2 regions of the Candidatus Merdisoma sp. JLR.KK011 genome follow, and region 2 is predicted to be linked to the other one. Evidence: riboswitches for the same ligand, from Rfam matches in the RefSeq annotation. Region 2 holds a riboswitch; the other holds the start of a gene.
The links. Region 2 has a riboswitch for thiamine pyrophosphate ahead of thiS (sulfur carrier protein ThiS). Riboswitches for the same ligand answer to the same signal wherever they lie in the genome.

Region 1 (5,571 bases), 1.9 Mb from region 2:
TTTGCAGATATTATGACGATTGCGGAAATGACACCGGGGCCGATTGCCATCAATTCAGCAACCTTTGTAGGGATTCAGGTTGCTGGAATTCCGGGAGCGATTATAGCCACCATAGGCTGTATTCTCCCGTCTTGCGTTATTGTAATCACGCTTGCCTATATTTATTATCGTTTTCGTGGATTAAGAATGGTACAGGGGGTGCTTGCAGGTCTTCGCCCTGCTGTTGCAGCCATGATTGCATCTGCTGGCATTACCTTAGTAATCATGGCTTTTTACGGAGAAAGAAACCTGCCGGTTGATTTGAGTGGAATCAACATAATTTCTGTAATTATTTTTGTTGTTGGCTTTTTTGTTTTAAGGAAATGGAAAGTAAATCCCATTTATGTGATGTTGGGGGCAGGTGCAGCCGGAGTATTGCTGTATTCCATTGTTTGATACGAGGAGGTATAACATGAAGTACATAATGAAAGCAGGAACTTTATACTTCAATGATATAGTGTCAGCCCGAATAAAAGGCAGCTTTATAGGTTCGGAAAAGAAGATCTATTCTGCAAACGGTTCAATGCTTATGCACACGGATATAGCAAACTTAGAGGTTCCGCCAAATGAAGCGGGGAATGTCCGTTATCGTCAATATATCTTATTTGACAGCAGCGGTAATAAATGTGCAGTCGCAAATCCGGATTATGCAAAGGGAGATGACCCAACTGTAGTTGGCTGGCCTTTATGCCGTATGCCGAGAGTAGATCATGCAAAGGTTGTGTTTGATAAAAACGAATATTTGCTGGTAATGCAGAACAACCAGAACTATTTATTATCCGATAAATCCCGCAAATCAATTATTCAAATTTTCCACCGGGGAATAGTCGGCGGCTGGAACATAGAAGCTATGGACGATTTTGCCCCGGAAATAATATGCGGTATTTTTGTGTTCTGCAAGTATATTGAACAGGAAAATGAATTTTTAGTTGTATGAAAGAGATGAAACAGCTGCAACCATATGTGAGAAAAAATCTATTCGGAATAGAGGGCTGGAATATTGCATGGTATGGTGTGGTTATCGGTGTAGGAATATTCCTTGGCCTTGCCTGTTTCCATTATCTGTGCTCGTGCATACTATGTGATTTTTAGTGGGAAAAATACGCAGATACTATCATTGATATTGGTGGTTGTTGGTTTTATATTGTGGTACTTTGGATGGAAAAGCGATGGCTTCGACTAAGATTAGTCTACACCATCGGTTTGTTTATCACAAGCTGACCTCTGAACAGTAACACTATTGTCGATTCATATTGTTTTTTATGAAAGTCACTTGCAAAATGGAACATACAGTGTTACAATTCCTACAACAAAGTAAACAGGGGAGCTTGTGTGACAGGCTGAGAGGAAGGTAGACCTTCGACCCTTACACCTGATGCGGATAATGCCGCCGGAGGAAGCTGCCAAGGGGCGTATACTTTTTCAGGGGCATCCTGTCGGGATGTACCCTGTTTTTTGTTGTCTGCAGGAAAAAATGATGCCGGCAGCCGCGGCCTGCTGCAGATTGAGGAGAAACGCCGTCATACGAAGACGTCTTCTCCCGGCTCAAAGGAGTAAAAGCTATGTTTGAAAAAATGTTTGAGAATGTTAGACAGAAATCCCCCCCTGATCCATAATATCACGAACTATGTCACCGTCAACGACTGCGCCAACATGCTGCTGGCCTGTGGCGGGTCGCCCATCATGGCAGACGATCCGGAGGACGCCGTGGAGATTACAGCCATCTGCAATGGGCTGAACATCAACATCGGAACACTGAACCAGCACACCATTCCTTCTATGTTTGCCGCCGGAAAGCGTGCTAACGAACTGGGGCACCCCGTGGTTCTGGATCCGGTGGGGGCTGGAGCCTCCACGCTGCGAACGGACACGGCTCTGGAACTGCTGAAAAAGGTGAAGTTTACCGTGATCCGCAGCAACATCTCGGAGATTAAGACCCTGGCTCTGGGCAGCGGCACTACCAAGGGCGTAGACGCTGACGAGGCGGATAAGGTAACAGGGGAAAACCTGGATGGGACGCTGGCCTTTGCCAAGGATTTTGCCCGGCGCGCCAGAACAGTCATTGCCATCACTGGGGCCATCGACATTGTGACGAATGGGGAACGTGCTTTCTGTATCCGCAACGGCCGTCCTGAAATGTCTGCCATTACCGGCACCGGCTGCCAGCTCTCCGCCCTGACGGCAGCTTTTGTCACTGCCAATCCAAACCGGCCCCTGGAGGCTGCTGCCGCTGCCGTGCGCGCTATGGGACTGTGTGGGGAGATCGCCTTCCAGCGTATGACCAAGCTGGACGGCAGCTCTTCTTACCGGAACTACATCATCGACGCCATGTACCGTCTGACCCCGGCGGCGCTGAAGAAGGGAGCCAATTATGAAGTGCGATAAACGGTACATGCTGCTCTACGCTGTCACCGACCGTGCCTGGGTTGGAAAGCAGACGCTATACCAGCAGGTGGAAGCGGCATTAAAGGGCGGCGTGACCTGCGTACAGCTGCTGGAGAAGGAACTGGACGAAGCGGCGTTCCTCCAGGAGGCCCGGGACATCTGCGCCCTGTGCCGGCAGTATGGGGTGCCCTTCATCGTCAACGACAACGTGGACATCGCCACTGCCTGCGGTGCGGACGGAGTCCATGTAGGCCAGGAGGATATGGGAGCGGAAGAAGCGCGCCGACGGGTAGGAGAAAACATGATCCTGGGCGTCTCCGTCCACACAGTGGAGGAAGCCCGCCAGGCCGTCCGGGACGGCGCAGACTATCTGGGCCTGGGCGCAGTGTTCCCCACCGGCACCAAAACCGACGTGGATGTGATGCCTGGAGAGACCCTGCAGGCTATCTGCACCGCAGCAGACGTGCCCATTGTAGCCATAGGCGGATTGAACCGAGACAATATCCTCCAACTCTCCGGCAGCGGAGTGGACGGCGCGGCCCTAGTCTCCGCCATCTTCGGAGCGGAGGACATCGAGGGGGCCTGCCGGGAGCTGCTGGCGCTGGCAGAGAAAATGGTAAATCCATGAGGATTCGCAAAGCTATTGGGGGAACTTTAAGCGGAGGACTTAAGGCGCTGCTCTTAAAGCCGCTCAACAAAAATAATACAGAGGAGAAACAGCAATGAAAACAGCATTATCAATCGCTGGGACAGATCCCAGCGGAGGGGCCGGAATTCAGGCCGATCTGGGGAGCGCAGATCAATGCGGTATTCGAGGACATTCCGCCTGATGCGGTCAAGATCGGCATGGTGGCCTCCTGTGGGTTAATTGAGAAGATCGCAGAGCGGCTAAATTTTTATCAAGCGAAAAATATTGTGGTTGACCCGGTGATGGTGGCCACCAGCGGCGACCGGCTGATCTCCGAAGAGGCGGTGGCCACGCTGAAGGCCGGCTTACTTCCTCTGGCGGCTGTAGCCACCCCTAATATCCCGGAGGCGGAGATTCTTTCTGGTATAACCATCCGCAGCGAGTCAGACATTAAGGCTGCTGCCAGACGCATCAGTGACACCTACGGCTGTGCTGTCCTCCTCAAAGGCGGACATAATATCAATGACGCCAACGATTTTCTCTATGGGGACGGCATCGGGACTTGGTTCTATGGAGCTCACATTGACAATCCAAACACCCACGGCACCGGCTGTACTCTGTCCAGCGCCATTGCCGCCAATCTGGCCAAGGGCTTTGACCTGCCCGTCTCCATCCAGCGGTCGAAAAACTATCTCTCTGGTGCGTTGGGAGCTATGCTTGATCTTGGAAAAGGCCGGGGGCCCATGCAGCACAATTTCAACCTGACCGGCGAATTCGCAAAGGAGGGTTCTTTTATCTAAAACCTAAATCCGTGAACTTCGTTACAAATTGCTTTCCAAACATCGCATTCTCCCGTCCCTTTTTTTGCAAATCCCTTCGCCTTTTCTATGATAAGCTGCCATACGCTCTTTACCGAAAGAAACCGATGGTTTGGAAGTTCCATCACAAAATTCCGTTCAGAACTATACTATCAGCAGAGTTAAAAAGTCCCGTTTTATCCAACTCTACCGTTGGTAAGTGTTCATTTTTATGCCGGATTTGTCTTTGTTTATGCCTTTATGCACTCTTTTAAACATTACTTTGAATGAACTGTTTGCAGGTGAGTACATTGCAAAATCTACGCTTCTACTAATTCTATTCTCCCCAGCCTAGCTGGGGAGAAGGGTTTTCATTTGCATCATCCGGAACACTAAATATACTCCTTTCTATCCCTTTCTTTGTACAGCTCTATCAGCTCCAATACCATGATCTTTATTACTTCCGTACTCATTGCCTGATCTTCCGCATGCAGCAAAAGCAAACTTTACCACACATTTTTTATCTAATCTGTCTTCTCAAGGCATTGTTGCACAGTTTATCAGCCATATCCTTTCCGATCAGACAAATTCCAAGCACTATCTGATCTTTCATACGGAAAATGATTTACTGCTGCGTACTTACATACAGCAACTGATGTGTGAATATTATGATCTGCAGTATCGCCGTTCTGAGATTATTGATGCTTATATGGTCATCATTTTCACACATCTTGCCACTCTATTTCAAAAGAACACTCTGAACCGCTATTCTTTGAATAAAATGAACCTTACTATTAAAATTCTTCAATATCTGGAGGATAATTTTAAGACTGCCACCCTGCTGACAACGGCGGAGACTTTTGGCTTCAGCACTGCCTATTTGAGTACATATTTGAAAAAGAAAACAGGCAAAACATTTACGGAGCTGATTATGGCTCAAAAAATGTCTCAGGCCTGTTTCCAATTGACTAATACGGATCTGCCAATCTATGAAATTGCGAATGGTATTGGTTATGAAAATCTTGGATTTTTTTATAAGAAGTTTAAAAGGTATTACGGGATGAATCCTCAGGAATATAGAAATAGGACTATGAACCGAATTTAAGAATTGAAAATAATCAGCTTGGTTTGATACCCAAAATATATATTCTATTACTCGCAAACAGCAAGCATATTTTTTATGAAACAATAAGCGAAAATATGGTATTATCAATGACAAAATCGCAACAATGAGGTGAGACCCATGAATACAGACCAGTTAAAGAGCTTTATCCAGGTTGCCGAAAACCTAAACTTTGCAAGAGCTGCTGAAATTTTAAAGATTACCCAGTCTGCCGTTTCCCGGCAGATTCATTCGCTGGAAGATGAACTGGGGACAAAACTTCTTCACCGCACCACCAGGACAGTTACCCTTACCCCTGCTGGAATCAGCTTTCTGGAAGATGCAAAAAATGTTATAGGCAGATTAAAAATTGCCGAACAGAAACTGCAGCGCCATCAAAGCACGAATTTGCAGGTCTTAACGATTGGCTGCCAGAGTGAGGCTAATCTGGACCTGCTCTGTAAGATACTGAAATCCTGCAGGGAACAGATACCGGGACTATATCCTTTTTTGAAAGTGATCCCCCACAGGTCCATTCTAAATCTCTTCTACCAGGAAGAACTGGATCTGCTGTTTGGATTCCAGGATGATATCCCAATAAAAAGCGATACCGTCTACAA
Region 2 (5,571 bases):
GCTCTCTTTTCCGGTGTATTTGCTTTCGTGATCACCTATACCTGTGGAAACACCCGCAGATACTTTGGTTGCAGCAATTTTTACAATGCCGTTTCTGAAAGAGGCACTCTCACGGGATGATACAGTAATACCAACAAACGGAAGAAAAATGCGATATGCACAAATCACCTGACAAAGCTGTTTTTCGTGGACATCAAGCGGATTGATTTTATCATTGTTTATAATAGGTCTTAAACGAGGACAGGAAAGTGACATTTCAGCATGTGGATATTTTCTTTGAAGATAATAAACATGCAATGCACTTGCAAGTGCATCTTTACGAAAATCCGAAAGACCAAGAAGTGCTGAAAAAGCAACGCCACGCATACCGCCCCTCAATGCCCTTTCCTGTGCATCAAAGCGATAAGGCCACACTCGCTTATGACCGAGAAGATGCAGCTTTTCATATTTATCTGTATCATAAGTTTCCTGAAAAACTGTAACATAATCAGCACCGCACTCATGTAAATAGCGGTATTCATCCGTATTCACAGGATATATTTCAAGACCTACCATTCTGAAATATTTTCGTGCGAGCTTGCACGCCTCACCAATATATTTAACATCACTTTGTGCTCGGCTTTCACCTGTAAGAATAAGTATTTCTTCCATACCAGAATCTGCTATAATTCTCATTTCATGCTCAATCTGTTCCATAGTCAGCTTCATACGATTGATATGGTTATAACAGTTAAAGCCGCAGTAAACACAATAGTTCTCGCAATAATTTGCAATATAAAGCGGCGTGAACATATAAACGGTATTACCGAAATGCTTGCCTGTTTCGGTTCGTGCTTTTTGTGCCATTAACTCCAAAAAAGGCTCTGCCGCAGGAGAGAGCAATGCCTTAAAATCCTCAATCGTACAGGTTTCATGTTCAAGTGCTGTTTTAACATCACTTACTGTATATTTTGAATAATCATACGAATTCATTTGTCCGATTACTTTTTCACAAATATCAGATTCAATCTGCTCCATTCCCGGCAGATATTCCATATGATTTTTTCTTGATGATGGATCATTTTCAAGCCTATGCTTCTTTTCAAGCGCCTTTGGTGATAAATGCACGGAATCAATAAAATATTCGTTATCCATATATTGCCTCCGCTTAATCTCTTAAAAATCCGGTAAGCGGATCAGATGCTGATGCACCTCTTGACAGAACCCTGCCGGGCTTTGCATGATAAGCTTTTCTGCCTGCCTCTATTGCAGCACGAAAAGCAGATGCCATAAGCGGCAGATTGCCTGCTGTTGCAAGTGCAGTATTTGCCATAATAGCAGCTGCACCCATTTCCATAGCCTCACAAGCCTGCGACGGTCTGCCGATACCTGCATCTATAATAATAGGCAAATCAATTTCATCAATCAAAATTTGTATAAATTCACGAGTTGCAAGTCCCTTATTTGACCCAATAGGTGATGCAAGAGGCATTATGCTTGCAGCACCTGCATTGACCATATCTCTGGCAGCATTCAAATCAGGATACATATACGGCATTACAATAAAGCCATCATTTGCAAGGATTTCAGTTGCTTTGATGGTTTCTGTATTATCAGGCAAAAGATATTTTGAATCTCTCATAATTTCAACCTTTACAAAATTGCCGCAGCCAAGTTCTCGTGCCAGACGGGCAATACGGACTGCTTCCTGTGCATTTCTTGCCCCAGATGTATTTGGCAGAAGTGTTATCCCCTTTGGAATGTAATCAAGAATATTTTCCTGCTCCTTTGTGTTTGCACGGCGAACAGCAAGGGTAATAATTTCTGCCCCTGCATCCTTAACTGCCGATTCAATAAGCTCCAAAGAGTATTTGCCTGAACCCAAAATGAATCTTGAATTAAATTCATGACCGCCGATAATGAGTTTATCATTTTCCATTATAATTCCTTCTTTCTTATACTTCGTATTCTTCTGCAATTATTCTTAAAACCACATGTGCCTGATGTGCTGCACACACCATTACACGAGACGATACAAGTCCAATACCATCAGATACATCACTTGTTTCATCACCGCAAAGATAAAATCGTTTCGTTACTCTGCGAGTTTTTATACTGTTCGCCGATGCCATTCCTGACATACCCGAGCCTGCAGCTAAATACTTATCCGGGAAATTTTCCCTTATGCCGTTTACAAGCATTGCCTTTTCTTCAGGTTGGTCAAAGGCTTCACAAATTATATCAGCATTACATAATAGCGCTTTGATATTGCTCTCGGTTATACGGACAGTGTGAGTATCAATCTCAAGATATGGTGCGATTTGTTGCAAATTAACCTTTAACGCATCTGTTTTATACATTCCGATTTGTGAAACAAAATATTGCTGACGATTAAGATTTGACAAATCAACTTTGTCAAAATCAATCAATATAAGTTTTCCTATTCCTGCACGAGCAAGTGCTATTGCAATATTAGAACCAAGTCCGCCAAGTCCACAAATTGCAACAGATGCTTTACTGAATTTGCTTTGTAATTCCTTACCATGTCGTTCTTCAAGTGCTAAAAGCATTTCTTCTTTTGTGGGAATTAAGTGCATATATTAACCCCCTCCGACAAAGCTGACCACTTCAATAACATCACCATTTTGAATGATTGTTTCATCAAATTGACTTTTCGGCACAATTTCTTCATTACGCTCAACGGCAATAAACTTCAAATCATAATCCGTTGTTTTCAGATACTGTGAAATTGTCATTCCGACAGCATCTTTCTCAACTCCATTGATTTTCACCATAGCTTTTCCTCCTAAATAAAAAATAGGGAGCTACCAATTAAGGTAACTCCCATAATACAATACTATCAGTTGTCCCTACGTTGGCATTATCCAAATCAGGTATATCGGTCGAAAGTTATACTTTCCTCTCAGCCTGTAACACAAGCTCCCGAATATTTAATTGTTGAATTTATAATAACACCATTTTCAATAAAATGCAAGTAAATTGATTATTTGATACTTGATTTCAAATTTTATCGTTACTGTTCAGAGGTCAGCTTGTGATAAACAAACCGATGGTGTAGACTAATCTTAGTCGAAACCATCGGTTTTCTTTATCCAAATATCTCGGATACTCTGTTATATAAATTTGATTCTTCGTTTTGGCGTATCTGAATAAGCATGCTCATGCATTCACGTTAAGCAGGACGATTTCATCTTCCATATTTTTCATTCTCTCAATCCTCCGTTTTCATAAGGTAATTATACTATAGATGCCCTCAAAATGCGAATTTCCGTATTTGAGGGCATGGTCAATTTGACGGTGGATAATTTTAAAAAAACGAGTAAATATCAGGTGAAAAAGAGGGCAAGGAAGCATGCCTGGGACGAAACGGAAGACAGAAATGTGGATAACTTTCTGATAAATAAAGCGGACAGAAAAACTATAAACATCATTTTTCTGTCCGCTTTATTTATCCACATATAAAAAATTTAAATTTCGTCACTTTTCACAATCGTCAAATGTAGGGAGTGAACAGTAACGATAAATCTCCTCCATCAAAATTTATTTTAATCTGTCTATTGCTTTCTAAACCCTCATGCCCCACATTTGGCACCACCATAAATGAAACTGTGCAAGCGATAGGTTATTGAATTTGTTTTTGCCATTGTCTATACTATAACCAACGGCAAAGATCGTTTTAATTTTGGGCCTGCAGCCCGTTTTCTAAACTGATTTCAGGTACTCTCATTTGCACCACCACCTGTCCAGCCTCTTACGGCAAAAGGACGTACAGTAAAATGATAACAGACAGAGTACCATGCCGTAAATTTACCCAGGAGGTGCCTTTATGGATAGAATTTACGACAATTGTTGTGGTATTGACGTGCACAAAAAACTCATCGTTGCCTGCTTTCGAAAAGGCAATAAGCAGGAGATACGGGAGTTTGGCGCAACAACCAGAGAACTTCTCGAAATGGCTGACTGGCTCAAAGACGGCGGCTGTGAAATGACCGCAATGGAGAGCACGGCATCTTATTGGAAGCCTCTGTATAACATCCTTGAATCGTCCGGCCTGAACGCTATGGTGGTCAATGCCCGCCATATGAAAGCTGTCCCAGGACGCAAGACAGATGTCAGGGATGCTGAATGGATTGCGGATCTTCTTCAGCATGGGCTGCTCCAGCCCAGTTACATCCCTGATAAAGAGCAGCGGGAACTGCGTGAGCTGGTCCGTTACCGCAAGAGCCTTGTTGGTGAACGCACCAGGGAGCTCAACCGCCTCCAGAAGATGCTGGAAGGCGCCAACATCAAGCTGTCCGGTACTGTGTCGGATATCAACGGCAAGAGCGCGCGCAACATCCTGGAGTATCTTCTCACCGGGGCGTCCGTGGATGGACCGAAATATGATGAGATGTATGAACAGAAGATCATCGCCCATAATCTCAAGGCCACCAAGGAGCAGATCATAGACGACCTCAATGGTGTGATGAGCCCTCTCCAGCGCCGGATGATGAAGGAGCTTCTGGCACACCTGGACGAGCTTAATATCCACATCAAAAATCTGAATGATGAGATTGACAACTTCATGAAGCCGGAGGAAAAACAGGCTTCCCATGCCATCCAGGATGTGACTGGTATAGGGAATACCAGCGCGCAGGCCATCATTTCCGTCATTGGCACGGATATGGAACGTTTTCCTACGGACAGGCATATCTCGTCATGGGCCGGATTATGCCCTGGTGATAATGAAAGCGCCAGGAAGAGGAAGTCCGGCAAGACCAGAAAAGGGAACTCCCTTTTGCGGACAACCCTGATTACCTGCGCGCATTCAGCTGTAAAGAATAAAAAGTCCTATTTCCATGCGCAGTTCATGAGGATCAGCTCCCACAGGGGAAAGAAGAGGGCCTATGTCGCAGTTGCCCATTCCATGCTCATAGCCATTTACCATATCCTCAAAGACGGAGTGGTGTTCAAGGATCTTGGAGCTGATTATTATAACCAGTTCAACAAAGAACGCAAAATCAATGCGTATCTGAAAAAGTTAAAAGCACTTGGTTGGGAAGCCCCGGTAGTTGCCGCCTGAGTCTTCCAGACAGGGTCAAAAACTTCTTTTAAGCTTGATAGGGGCAGTCTGCGCTTTTTTGGCTACCCGGAAGATTATGTTTCACAGTAATGGTAAGGTGTTTACAATACTCATAAAGGGCTCCTTTTGTTGGTATTATTTGAGATTAGACACCTTAATTTTATCACAAGTGGATGCTCTTTTTTCATTCACTTGACAGGTGAAAAGCAATATTCAGTTAAAATACAGCAACTATGTGGCTTTCAAACACTTTCACGGCTGTGCCGTGAATAATCTAAGTTTATTTTTGATAAGCCCGTAATTTGCATATTTAATCAGGACCCCGACCTTGTACAAACAGCTTCGGCAGCTTTGCCATTATTTTGCCTGTCCTTTATCCCTATGGCACTGAACCTTATTTACACAGCATTTCTGTTTTCGACTAAAAGAACAAGATCGGCAAATGCCATAGCAATTAGCAGAGGTATTGTGCTGAAAGCACTTGCCATTTTCTGTATTCCTATACTCTT

Region 1: it holds a riboswitch for thiamine pyrophosphate, as region 2 does, so the genes downstream of both, thiM (hydroxyethylthiazole kinase) here and thiS (sulfur carrier protein ThiS) in region 2, are expected to answer to the same signal.

Annotation. Positions count from the first base shown of each region.
Region 1 is NZ_JAYWSZ010000003.1:2,011,611-2,017,181, forward strand. Features, by position in the region: gene VV089_RS10860 (chromate transporter) at 1-435, shown strand, start outside; gene VV089_RS10865 (hypothetical protein) at 452-976, shown strand; TPP riboswitch at 1,350-1,455, shown strand; gene thiM (hydroxyethylthiazole kinase) at 1,624-2,424, shown strand; gene thiE (thiamine phosphate synthase) at 2,411-3,052, shown strand; partial or broken gene thiD (bifunctional hydroxymethylpyrimidine kinase/phosphomethylpyrimidine kinase) at 3,147-3,852, shown strand; gene VV089_RS10885 (helix-turn-helix transcriptional regulator) at 4,322-4,954, shown strand; gene VV089_RS10890 (LysR family transcriptional regulator) at 5,093-5,571, shown strand, end outside.
Region 2 is NZ_JAYWSZ010000003.1:152,287-157,857, forward strand. Features, by position in the region: gene thiH (2-iminoacetate synthase ThiH) at 1-1,134, opposite strand, end outside; gene VV089_RS01655 (thiazole synthase) at 1,148-1,918, opposite strand; gene thiF (thiamine biosynthesis protein ThiF) at 1,935-2,576, opposite strand; gene thiS (sulfur carrier protein ThiS) at 2,580-2,774, opposite strand; TPP riboswitch at 2,830-2,936, opposite strand; gene VV089_RS01670 (IS110 family transposase) at 3,827-5,062, shown strand.